Regions from separate parts of the Saccharothrix sp. 6-C genome, predicted to be linked through region 1. Evidence: riboswitches for the same ligand, from Rfam matches in the RefSeq annotation. Region 1 holds a riboswitch; each other region holds the start of a gene.
The links. A riboswitch is a leader RNA that binds a small molecule or an ion and turns the genes downstream of it on or off. The one in region 1 is predicted to bind S-adenosylmethionine.

Region 1 (4,188 bases):
GTCGGTGGTCTGGCGGCGGTGCTGGCCGAGCGGGGTGTGGGCGCGGTGGCGGTGGGGCCGTCGCGGGAGCCCGGATGGGCGTGGGAGGAGGTGCGGGAACGGGCGCGGGCGGCCGGGGTCCGGGTGGTCGAGTTGACCGCCGGGCAGCGGTTGAGCTGGCCGGGCCTGGAGCTCGACGTGCTGGGGCCGCGCGCGGGCCCGGTGAGCGGTACGGACACGAACACGGCGGTCAACGACGCGTCGCTGGTGCTGCGGGCCTCCACCGCGGCCGGGCGGGTGCTGTTGACCGGAGACATCGAGCTGGCCGGGCAGGCGGACCTGCTCGGCGGGCACGTGGACCTGCGGGCCGACGTGCTCAAGGTGCCGCACCACGGGTCGCGGTACTCGTCACCGGCGTTCCTCGCGGCGGTCCGGCCGCGGATCGCGCTGGTGAGCGTCGGCGCGGACAACCGCTACGGCCACCCCAGCGGGGTGCTCGTCGACGCGTTGACGAGCCGAGGCGCGCTGGTGCTGCGCACGGACCGGGACGGCGACACCGCCGTCCTGGCAGGCCCGGACGGGCCGCGGGTCGCCCGCAGGAGCGGCGGCCGACACCACCACGGACAAGGGGACAACGATGAAGAACGACGTCTGGATCCGACTGCACTCCGGCTGGTCGCCCCAAGAGGACAACCGGGCCGTGGCGTGGGCGCTGTGGCAACCCGGCTACACCGCCCAACCCTGGCCGAGCGAGGAGCTCCGGCCCGCGTTCACCTACTACGTCTGCGAGGAGCTGCCCGGCGGCGAGCGCGGCATCGTCGCCAGGGCGACGGCCACCGGCGTGATCCGCCTGGCGCAGGTCTTCTCCGCGGACAGCGCCTACCGCCTGATCGCCGACGGCCTGTTCGACGCGGACCTCGCCATCCCGCCGGAGGCGTGGCACGCCGAGCGCTACAACCAGGAGAAGGCGAAACGGCCCTGGCCGCAGATGCTCACCGCCTGGCGCGTGGCCACCGAACCGGTCGGTCCGCACGTCCTGCCGGAGCTGACCGCATTCCCCCGGACCGGGTGGCTGCGCTCGTCCAGGATCGCCCTGTGACCACCACCGCGGACGGGAGAGCACCGGTGGGGAGAACGACAGCCGGGGCGACCGGTGTGCCGCGACCAAGGTGGCCCGCGCTCGGCCGACCACCGCCGATCCGGTCGTCGGCGGGCTGACCGCCACCGTTCACGCCCGGGGTCGGGCCCCAGGCGTGAACGGGCGGAACGGGGTCAGTCCTGGAGGGCCTTCAGGACGGCTTCGGCCGACGGCGGGACGTTGGCGCGGGGGCCGACGCGGTCACCGAGGGCGTCCAGGGTCTTGAGGCCGTCGCCGGTGATCAGGAGCACGGTCTCGCCGTCCGGGTCCAGCTGACCGGTCTCGATGAGCTTCTTCGCGGTCGCGACGGTGACGCCGCCGGCGGTCTCCGCGAAGATGCCCTCGGTCCGGGCCAGGAGGCGGATGCCCTCGACGACCTCTTCGTCGGTGACGTCCTCGATCGCGCCGTTGGTGCGGCGGACGGCGTCCAGCACGTAGGGGCCGTCGGCGGGGGCGCCGATCGCCAGCGACTTGGCGATGGTGTCCGGGCGGACCGGGGTGACCACGTCGTGGCCCGCCTTGAAGGCGGCCGCGACGGGGGAGCAGCCGGTGGCCTGCGCGCCGAACACGCGGTACGGGGTCTGCTCGACCAGGTCGAGGTCGCCCAGCTCGCGGAAGGCCTTGTCCACCTTGGTCAACTGGGAGCCGGACGCGATCGGCACCACGATCTGGTCGGGCAGGCGCCAGCCGAGCTGTTCGGCGACCTCGTACCCGAGCGTCTTGGAGCCCTCGGCGTAGTAGGGGCGGACGTTGACGTTGACGAACGCCCAGTCCTCGTGCTCGGCGGCCAGTTCCTGCGCGAGCCGGTTCACGTCGTCGTAGTTGCCGTCGACGGTGATCAGGTTGCCGCCGTAGACGGCGGTCATGAGGATCTTCGCCCGCTCCAGCGTGGACGGCACCAGGACCACCGACTGCCAGCCCGCGCGGGCGGCGGCGGCGGCGACGGCGTTGGCCAGGTTGCCGGTGGAGGGGCAGGCCAGGACCTTGAAGCCGAGTTCGCGGGCGGCGGCGAGGGCGACGCCGACGACGCGGTCCTTGAACGAGTGGGTCGGGTTGCCGGTGTCGTCCTTCACCCACACCTTGCGCACGCCGAGGGCCTTGGCGAGGCGGTCGGCCTCGACCAGGCGGGTGCCGCCGGGGTTGGTGTTGGGGTGCGACTCGACGGTGGTCGGCACGGGGAGCAGGCCGCGGTAGCGCCAGATCGACCGGGGGCCCGCCTCGATGTCCTCGCGGCGGATCCGACCGAAGTCGTAGGCCACTTCCAGCGGCCCGAAACACTCGAGACAGGCGTACTCGGCGGCGAGCGGTGTCTGGTGGCCGCATTCACGACACGACAGCGCGCGGGCGGGACCGAGGTCGAAGGAGGTGGTGGCCGAGGGCACACTGACAGCAGTCATCGCGAGGTATCTCCTCATCTTTCCCGCGCACCGCGGGTCGGAATTGGCACCGTGATCGCCAGCGGACGCTGTGCGACGGGTTGCCGGGGCTTCTACGGGCCGATCCCTCTGCCCCTCTGGATGAGCGGTATTCAGTTATGGCCCTCAACTTACGTCACGATCCCGACCCTCAGCCAGAGACGTCCACCATCCGGACGTCTGCCGGCCGTGGGAGGATCGCGCCGTGAGTGCGCCCGCTGACACGCCCGACGCCGTGCACCTGATCCTCGGCGAGGAGGAGTTGCTGGTCGAGCGCGCGGTGCGCGGTGCGTTGGCGGCGGCGCGGAAAGCCGACCCGCAGGCCGACCTGACCCGCGTCCGCGTGACTGATCTCACCCCGCCTGAGCTGGCGGAACTGGTGAGCCCGTCGCTGTTCGCCGAGGGGCGGGTGGTCGCGCTGGAAGCCGCGCAGGAGTGCGGCAAGGAGATCGCCGACGCGGTCCTCGGCTACGCCAAGGCCCCGGCGGACGGGGTGACGGTGGTGGTCGTCCACAGTGGCGGCGGGCGCAGCAAGGCGGCCAAGGAGCTGCCCGCGGCGCTGCGCAAGGCCGGCGCCCGCGTGACCGAGTGCCCCAAGATCACCAAGGCGGCGGACCGGGAAGCGTTCGTGCGCAACGAGATCCGCGCGGCGGGCGGCGGGAAGGCCGACCCGGAGGCCGTGGCGGTGCTGATCGAGGCGGTGGGGTCGGACCTGCGCGAGCTGGCGGCGGCGGCCTCGCAGCTCGTCGCCGACACGGCCGGCAAGGTCGACGCCGAGGCGGTCCGCCGCTACCACCGCGGCCGGGCCGAGGTGACCGGGTTCGCGGTCGCGGAGAAGGCCGTGATGGGCGACCGGGCGGGTGCGCTGGAGGCGTTGCGGTGGGCGATCCAGCTCGGTGTGCCGCACGTGCTGGTCGCCGACGCGCTGGCCGACGCGGTGCGCACGATCGCGCGGGTCTCCGCGGTGGGCCGGGGTGACCCGTTCAAGCTGGCGGGCGAGCTGGGCATGCCGCCGTGGAAGGTGAAGAAGGCCCAGGGCCAGTCGCGTGGCTGGGAGGAGCGGGGGCTCGCGGCCGCGATGACGGTGGTCGCGGACCTGAACGCCGACGTCAAGGGCGTCGCCGCCGACTCCGGCTACGCCCTGGAACGTGCGGTGCTGAAGATCGTCGCCGCCCACGGCCGCCGCTGAGCGCTGGGTCGCCGGCCGGTGCTGCCGGGCCGCTGAGCGCCAGGTGGCCGGCCCGTCGGGGGCGGAGACGAAAAGTGCCGCCCACCCCGCGTGGGGGTGGGCGGCACTTCAGCGTGAAGACCAGATCAGATCTGGTTGGCGCGCCGCGCCAGCGCCGACTTCTTGTTGGCGGCCTGGTTGGAGTGGATCACTCCCTTGGAGACGGCCTTGTCGAGCTTGCGGGACGCGTCCTGCGCCAGCGCGACAGCCTTCTCCTTGTCACCGGCCTCGGCGGCCTCACGGAACTTGCGGATGGCGGTCTTGAGGGACGACTTGACGGCCTTGTTGCGCAGGCGCGCCTTCTCGTTCGTCTTGATCCGCTTCATCTGGGACTTGATGTTCGCCACGCGAAAGCCACCTTTTCCTCGGTCTCGGAGTCGCACCGCGCTTGTCACCGGCTCCGCCCCACGGGGGGACGGTTTTCCTCC
Region 2 (4,188 bases), 3.1 Mb from region 1:
TCCGGCTCGGTGTTGGGATCGGTGCTCACCGGGCCATTGTCCAGCATCGGAGTCAGCGCAGGAACGGCGGGAGCGCGCGCTGGTCGTCCGAGGGCGTCCAACGGCCGTCGCGGAGCTCGTACTCCCACCGCGAGCCCTCGACGACGAGCGTGCGCAACGCGGCCACGAACCGGTCCACGTGCTCCTCGGTGGTGCCGAGCCCGATGGACGCCCGCAGCGCGCGTTCACCGCGGGTGAGGCGGTGCACGGCCACGTGGGCGCAGAACGCGCCGTCGCGCACGCCGATGCCGTGCTCGGCCGACAGCACGGCGGCCAGGTAGCCGGCGTCCTGGCCGCCGACGGTGAAGCTGACCACGCCCACGCGGTCCCGGTCCGAGCCGAACAGCGTCAGCTCGTGCACGCCGGGAACGGTCCTCAGGCCTTCCCGCAGCCTCGCCAGCAGCACGCGCTCGTGCTCGGTGGTCTGCTCCCAGTGCCTGCCCAGCACGTCGCACGCCACGGCCAGCGCGTGCACGCCCACCACGTTCGGCGTGCCCGCCTCGTGCCGCTCCGGCACCGCCGACCAGGCCACGCCCAGCCGGTCGCCGTGGTCGGTGACGCGGGCCGTCGCACCGCCGCCGACCAGGTACGGCTCGGCGGCCTGCAACCAGTCGGACCGGCCGACCAGCGCACCGGCGCCGAACGGCGCGTAGACCTTGTGCCCCGACAGCACGGTGTAGTCCACGTCCAGGGCGCGCACGTCCACCGGCCGGTGCGGCGCGAGCTGGGCTGCGTCCAGGGCGATCCGGGCGCCGTGCGCGCGGGCCACCCGGGACAGCTCGGCCACCGGCCAGATCTCGCCGGTCACGTTGGACGCGCCGGTCACCACGACCAGCCGCGGGCCGACCGGCGCCTCGCGCAGCGCCCGGTCCAGCTCCAGCACGGCCTGGTCGGGTGAGGCGGGCGTGCGCAGCCGGCGCACGTTCGGGCCGCGCCACGGCAGCAGCGCGGCGTGGTGCTCGGTGTCGAACAGGATCACGGCGGTCCGCTTGGGCAGGCTCCTGGCCAGCAGGTTCAGCGCGTCGGTCGTGTTGCGGGCGAACACGACGGCGTCGCTGTCGCGGGCGTTGAGGAACCGGCGGACCGACGAGCGGGCCTGCTCGTAGACCTTCGTGCTGACCTGCGAGGCGAAGCCCGCGCCGCGGTGCACGCTGGCGTACCAGGGCAGCACCTCGTCGACGGCGTCGCGGACCTGCTCCAGGCAGGGCGCGCTGGCCGCGTGGTCGAGGTTGGCGTACTCCACGCGCTCACCGGTGACCAGCGGCACGCGCAGCGACGCGCCGACGACGCGGGGAAGGGCAGCGGTGGTGGTGGTGACGGGAACTGCGATCGTCATGACGCCCTCCGGGGGTCCCGGGACACCCGTGGGAGGGAGCCCGCGCTTGCCGGGCGCCCTGCGCGCCAGGCCAGGTCCTCACCAGGGGCACCCCACCGCGGTAGGAGGGTTGCCGGCCAGCAAGCCCGGGCTTAGCGCTGGCACTCATGACCTTCGCGTCGAAGGTAACCCGGCCCGCGCGCCTGCGTCGAGGGGCGTTCACATCCTGGGAGCGCCACGCGCGGGCCGGCGCGCCGCCCGTGTCACGGTCGGCCGACGTCGCCCTTCCAGCGCGCGAACCGGCCCGCCCGGTCCACGGCCCGGATGCGGTCCTCGGTCGCCGTGCGCATGGCCTCGGTGCACACCACCAGCAGCTGGTCGTGCTCCTGCAACCGGGTCGTCGGCTGCGGCGTGAAGCCGTTGTCGTCGCGCACCACGAGGCTCACCGACGAGCCCGGCGGCAGCCGCAGCTCCGACAGGTACACGCCGTGCAGCTTGGAGCCGGGCTGGATGCGCACCTGCAGCAGCTCCGCGCCGAGGTCGTCCAGCGCCGACGAGTCGACCTGCACCTCGTGCGCCTCGCCGGACTTGACCAGCCCCAGCCACTTGGCCAGCCACGGCAGGGACGTGCCCTGCACCAGGGTCAGCACCACGACCAGCACGAACACCGCGTCGACCAGCTGCTGCGCCCCCTGGACGCCCTGGATCAACGGGATCAGGGCGAACACGATCGGCACGGCGCCGCGCAGCCCGGACCACGAGATGAACACCTGTTCCCGCCACGGCACCCGGAACGGCGCCGCCGCGAACAGCACCGACAGCGGTCGGGCGAGCAGCACCAGCACCGCGCCCGCCACCAGCGCGGGCACCAGCGCGTCGAGCAGCCGGCCCGGCGAGGCGTAGAGCCCGAGCAGCACGAACAGGCCGATCTGCGCGATCCAGCCCAGGCCCTCGGCGAAGGAGAGGGTGTCGGCCCGGTGCGGCAGGCGGGCGTTGCCGAGCACCAGCGCGGCGATGTAGACGGCGAGGAAGCCGGACGCGTGCGCGAGGTCGCCGACGGTGTAGGCGAGCAGGCACACCGCGACCGTGGCCAGCGGGTACAGGCCGGTGGCGGGCAGCGCTGCCCGGCGCAGGCCGACGCCGCCGAGCCAGCCGAGCACGATGCCGATCACCCCGCCCGCGATCAGCTCGTAGCCCATCAGCAGCGGCGCGGTCCACGAGATCGGGTCCGGCGCGGCGAGCAGCACGACGGCGATGTAGACCGGCGCGTCGTTGATGCCGGACTCCAGCTCCAGCGCGCCGATGAGCCGCTTGCCCACGCCCACCCCGCGCAACACGCTGAACACGGCCGCGGCGTCGGTGGACGACAGCACCGCGCCCCACAGCAGCGCCGTGCGCCAGTCCATGTCCAGCAGGAAGTGCAGCCCGAACCCGGTGACCGCGATGCTCACGCCGACGGCGACGGTCGACAGCGTGATGCCGAGGCCCAGCGCGGGTTTCACCGCGGTCCACCGGGTGGTCAGGCCGCCCTCGGTGAGGATCAGCACGAGCGCGACCGTGCCGAGCGAGCGGGTCAGGTCGGCGTCCTCGAACTGGATGCCCACCACGGCTTCGCCGAGCAGCACGCCGATGCCGAGGTAGAGCAGGAGGGACGGCAGACCGAGCCTGATCGAGACCCTGACCGCGATGACCGAGAGCAGCAGGACCGCGGCGGCGATGCCCAGGTAGCCCGTCACATCGCCCACTCGACCTCCACATCACCGCTCCGTCACCCGACAGGGTCATTCTCCCCGGTGATACCGAAATGGACGAATCCGGCACCGCACGGAGCGTCACCAGCCGAACGTCGCTAGCGCGAACCATGCGAAACCGTGCATGTTGACAACAGGGTCCGCCGCCCCGGTCAACTCCCCCGTTCCCTCCGAGAGACACCCATCCCCGCGGGAGACACCGTGAAGTTGCGAACGATCTCCATCGCGCTGGTCACCACCGGCGCGCTCCTCGGCTCAGGCCTCGGCTCGGCCACCGCCGCGCCGCCGACCGCCCTGGCCGGGCCGAACATCCCGGTCTCCGCCGTCCAGGCCGACCTGGCCCAGCTCCAGAGCATCGCCACCTCGAACGGCGGCAACCGGGCGCACGGCCGTCCCGGCTACCTGGCCTCGGTGAACTGGGTGAAGTCCAAGCTGGACGCCGCCGGGTTCACGACCAGGGTCCAGTCGTTCACCAGCAGCGGCGCCACCGGCTACAACCTGATCGCCGACTGGCCCGGTGGCGACCTGGACAACGTGGTCATGCTCGGCGGGCACCTCGACAGCGTGTCGGCGGGCCCCGGCATCAACGACAACGGCACCGGCTCGGCCGGGCTGCTGGAGGTCGCGCTGGCCGTGCGGTCCAGCGGCTTCCAGCCCACCAAGCACCTGCGCTTCGCCTGGTGGGGCGCGGAGGAGCTGGGCCTGGTCGGCTCCACCTACTACGTGAACTCGCTGTCTACGACGGACCGCTCGCGGATCGACGCCTACCTCAACTTCGACATGATCGGCTCGCCGAATCCGGGCTACTTCGTCTACAGCGCGTCCGGCCAGCCGTCGGGTTCCCTCCAGCTCCAGCAGACGCTCCAGGGCTACTTCAGCTCGATCGGCGTGCAGACCGAGCTGACCAGCGTCGGCGGGCGGTCCGACCACGCGGCGTTCGCGCGGGCCGGCATCCCGGTCGGCGGCACGTTCACCGGCGCCGAGGGCATCAAGACCTCCGCCCAGGCCCAGAAGTGGGGCGGCTCGGCGGGGGTGGCGTTCGACCGCTGCTACCACCGCTCGTGCGACACCTCGTCGAACGTG
Region 3 (4,188 bases), 770 kb from region 1:
CGCCCGACGGCGCGGTCTGGGACCAGTTGGCGCAGTGCGAGGCCACCGGCAACTGGGCCATCAACACCGGCAACGGCTACTACGGCGGCCTGCAGTTCAACAAGGGCACCTGGGACGCCTACGGCGGCGCCCAGTACGCCGCCTACCCGCACCAGGCGACCCGCGAGCAGCAGATCGCCGTCGCCACCAAGCTCCGCGACGCGCGCGGCGGCTACTCGGCGTGGCCCCACTGCCAGTCGAAGCTCGGCCTGCCGTAACCCGGCGCCGCCCGCGACCGCGCGTCGTGGGCGATGAGCGGTGGTGGAGAATGGGTCGGGTGACTGAGGATTCGACGTCGGCAGGGCACGGGAGTCACCTCCTGGGCCCGGCCGACGTCCGCCGGCTGGCCGCCGAGCTGGACATCCGCCCCACGAAGAAGCTGGGGCAGAACTTCGTGCACGACCCGAACACGGTGCGGCGCATCGTGTCGGCGGCCGACCTGCGCCCGGACGACGTGGTGCTCGAGGTGGGCCCCGGCCTGGGCTCGCTGACGCTGGCGTTGCTGCCCTCCTGTCGCGCGCTGGTGGCCGTGGAGATCGACGGCGTGCTGGCCGACCGCCTGCCGGTCACCGTGGCGGAGCGGGCGCCCGGGCTGGCCGAGCGGCTGTCCGTCGTGCACGCCGACGCGATGCGCGTGACCCCGGAGCAGCTCCCGGTCGCGCCGACCGCCCTGGTGGCGAACCTGCCGTACAACGTGGCCGTGCCCGTGGTGCTGCACCTGCTGGCCGTGCTGCCGTCGTTGCGCACGGGCCTGGTGATGGTGCAGTCCGAGGTGGCCGACCGGATGGCCGCCGGTCCCGGCAGCAAGGTCTACGGCGTGCCCAGCGTGAAGCTCGCCTGGTACGCCGACGCCCGCCGGGCCGGTCCCGTGCCGCGCTCGGTGTTCTGGCCCGTGCCCAACGTCGACTCGGCGCTGGTCGCGTTCGACCGGCACGAGCCGCTGTCCACTGTGGACCCGAAGCGGCTGTTCTCGTTGGTGGACGCGGCCTTCGCGCAACGCCGCAAGATGCTGCGCGGCGCGCTGTCCGGTTGGGCCGGCTCCGCCGCCGAGGCCCAGCGGATGCTCGTCGAGGCGGGCGTCGACCCGGCGGTGCGCGGCGAACAACTGGCCGTCGGCGACTTCATCCGGATAGCCGAGGTCGCGTCCACTCGGTAGTCGTTGATCTTTCGGCCGAAAGTGTGATTTGCCGGACGATCCTGTTTCAGGCTTGCGTCAGCCGGTCCCGGTCGGGTCTACTCGTGGTGCCATCCCGAGCGGCCGAGAGACCTGGCTCCACGACGCCGCAGCAACCACCCCTCCACGGGGGCAGGTGCTTCCGCCAGGAACGATGGAGGATCACGTGCCCAGGATGCGAATGCTCACCCGCCGGCGGGTCGTCGACCACGGCCGCCGGACCTCCTCGGCCTGTCGCAGCCGCTGAACAGCCGAAAGCGCCTCGAATTCCCGCGTCCTCCATCCAGGACACCTTTCCGAGCTGAGCCGTCGGTCGCGCGCGCCAAGGGCGCGCGCCGCCGCATGCCGTCGTGGAGCGAAACGTGATCACTGTCGAGAACCTCACCAAGACCTTCCCCGGGAGTACCGGGCAGGTTCGCGCGCTGGACGGCGTGAACCTGGACGTCGCCGCGGGCACCGTCCTCGGCGTCGTCGGCCCCAGCGGGGCGGGCAAGTCCACCCTGGCCCGGTGCGTCGCGCTCCTGGAGCGCCCCGACAGCGGCGCGATCCGCGTCGACGGCACCGACCTCGTCTCGCTCGACGGCACCGCGCTGCGCGCCGCCCGCCGGCAGATCGGCGTGGTGCCGCAGGGCGACTCCCTGTTGCGCCAGCGCACCGCCGCGGGCAACGTCGCGCTGCCGCTGGAAGCCGCGGGCGTCGCCGGGCCCCAGCGCCGCACCCGCGTCGCCGAGCTCCTCGACCTCGTCGGCCTCACCGACAAGGCCGGCTCGTACCCCGACCAGCTCTCCGGCGGGCAGCGCCAGCGCATCGCGGTCGCCCGGGCGCTCGCCGCGTCGCCGTCCGTGCTGCTGGCCGACGAGCCGACGTCCGCGCTCGACCCCGACACCACCGGCTCCGTGCTCGCCGTGCTCGACCGGGCGCGCGCCGAGCTCGGCGTGACGGTCCTCGTGGTCACGCACGACATGGGCGTGGTCCGGAAGATCTGCGACGACGTCGCGGTGCTGGAGGACGGCCGCGTGGTGGAGCACGGCAAGGTGCTCGACCTGGTGTCGGACGCCGCGAGCCGCACGGCCGCGTCGCTGCTGCCCGCCGTGGACCAGAACCCGGCCCTGGAAGGCTCGTTCGACCGGGTCGCGGACGTCGTGCTGATCGGCTTCGCCGCCGTGGGCGCGCTGCTGCCCGAGGCCACCAGCCGGTTCGGCGTGGAGCTGAACCTGCTCGGCGGCGGCCTCACCAGGCTCGGCGAGACCCCGGTGGCGCGGTTCCGCGTCGGCCTGAAGGGCGAGCGCGCCGACTCGGCGCTGGAGTGGATCTCCGAAGCGGGCGGCTCGGTGCGCCGGACCCTCTCGGGTCCCCAGGGAGTAGCTGCGTGAGGTCCGCAACACCCTGGTCCATCGTGTTCGACGACGTGCTGGTCGCCACCGGCGAGACGTTGTACATGGTGGTCGTCTCCACCCTGATCGCCGTTGCGCTCGGAGCGCCCGTCGGCGTCTGGCTTCAGCTCACCGCACCCGGTGGGCTGAAGCCCCGGCCGGTGCTGCACAAGGTGCTCGGGTTCGTCGTGGACCTGGGCCGCTCCATGCCGTTCCTGGTCCTGCTGGTGGTGCTGACGTCGCTGACGAGGCTGCTGCTAGGCAGCACCATCGGGCCGACCGCGGCCATCGTGCCGCTCGCCGTGGGCGCGATCCCGTTCGTCGGCAGGCTGGTCCAGAACGTGCTGGCCGAGGTGCACGTGTCGGTGGTCGAGGCCGCCGTCACCACCGGGTCGTCCACGCTGCGGATCGTGCGCAGCGTGCTGCTCCGCGAGTCGTTGCCCGCCCTGGTCAACGCCATCGGCGTGACCGCGATCGCCCTGCTGGGCTACTCGGCGATGGCCGGCGTGGTCGGCGGCGGCGGGCTCGGCGACCTCGCCGTGCGCATGGGCTACCAGCGGTTCAACGACCGCTACCTGTGGAGCACGGTCGTCGTGCTGGCCGTCATCGCCACCGCGATCCAGTTCACCACCAACCGCGTGGCCCGCGGCGTCGACCGCCGCCGCACCGCGTCCGTCTGATCGCCTTCCTCCTCACCTAAGGAACGACATGCGTATTCGTGCTGCCCTGCTGGCCGTGCTGCTGACCGCGGTGGGCTGCGGTAGTGGCGACACCGGCGCCGCGTCCGACCCCGACGCGCCGCTCAAGGTGGGCGTGAGCCCCGTGCCGCACGCGCAGGTGCTCCAGTACGTCGCGGACAACCTCGCCGCGGCCAAGGGGCTCGAGATCGAGGTCGTCGAGTTCACCGACTACGTGCAGCCGAACACGGCGCTCGTCGACGGGTCGCTGGACGCGAACTACTTCCAGACCGTGCCGTACCTGGACACGTTCAAGGCGGAGAGCGGCGCGACGCTGGAGTGGATCGGGCCGGTGCACCTCGAACCGCTCGGCGTGTACTCGAAGAAGCACAAGTCGCTGGCCGACCTGCCCTCCGGCGCGCGCGTGGCGGTGGCCAACGACGCGACGAACGAGGCACGCGGCCTCCAGTTGTTGCAGGCCAACGGCCTGATCAAGCTGGCGCCGGGCAAGGAGAAGACGGCGACTGTCCGGGACGTCGCGGAGAACCCGCGCGGGCTGGAGTTCGTCGAGCTGGAGGCCGCGCAGCTGCCCCGGTCGCTGGACGACACGGACGCGTCGGTGATCAACGGCAACTACGCCATCGACGCCGGCCTGAAGCCCGCGTCCGACGCGTTGGCGCTGGAGGAGGCCGAGGGCAACCCGAACGCGAACGGCCTGGTCACCCGGTCGGAGCTGAAGGACGACCCGCGGATCAAGGACCTGCTGGCCCTGCTGCAGTCGCAGGAGGTCAAGGACTACATCAAGACCACCTTCTCCGGCTCCGTCCTCCCCGTCTGACCCGCGAGTCCTACCCCCAGAACGCGAGAGTCCTACGTTCGGAACACCCGAGTTGAACACTCAGGCGTCCGGAGACGGCCGGTCGGG

Region 2: it holds a riboswitch for S-adenosylmethionine, as region 1 does, so the genes downstream of both, IOD16_RS28615 (aminotransferase class V-fold PLP-dependent enzyme) here and thrC (threonine synthase) in region 1, are expected to answer to the same signal.
Region 3: it holds a riboswitch for S-adenosylmethionine, as region 1 does, so the genes downstream of both, IOD16_RS00490 (methionine ABC transporter ATP-binding protein) here and thrC (threonine synthase) in region 1, are expected to answer to the same signal.

What each region holds. Positions count from the first base shown of each region.
Region 1 covers NZ_CP064192.1:863,688-867,875, forward strand. The annotation lists gene IOD16_RS03995 (DNA internalization-related competence protein ComEC/Rec2) at 1-1,197, shown strand, start outside; gene thrC (threonine synthase) at 1,252-2,514, opposite strand; SAM riboswitch class I at 2,526-2,641, opposite strand; gene holA (DNA polymerase III subunit delta) at 2,738-3,721, shown strand; gene rpsT (30S ribosomal protein S20) at 3,847-4,107, opposite strand.
Region 2 covers NZ_CP064192.1:6,777,241-6,781,428, forward strand. The annotation lists gene lspA (signal peptidase II) at 1-29, opposite strand, end outside; gene IOD16_RS28615 (aminotransferase class V-fold PLP-dependent enzyme) at 53-1,375, opposite strand; SAM riboswitch class IV at 1,413-1,527, opposite strand; gene IOD16_RS28620 (potassium/proton antiporter) at 1,618-3,099, opposite strand; gene IOD16_RS28625 (M28 family metallopeptidase) at 3,307-4,188, shown strand, end outside.
Region 3 covers NZ_CP064192.1:96,853-101,040, forward strand. The annotation lists gene IOD16_RS00480 (resuscitation-promoting factor) at 1-257, shown strand, start outside; gene rsmA (16S rRNA (adenine(1518)-N(6)/adenine(1519)-N(6))-dimethyltransferase RsmA) at 317-1,195, shown strand; SAM riboswitch class I at 1,282-1,374, shown strand; gene IOD16_RS00490 (methionine ABC transporter ATP-binding protein) at 1,576-2,586, shown strand; gene IOD16_RS00495 (methionine ABC transporter permease) at 2,583-3,266, shown strand; gene IOD16_RS00500 (MetQ/NlpA family ABC transporter substrate-binding protein) at 3,295-4,101, shown strand.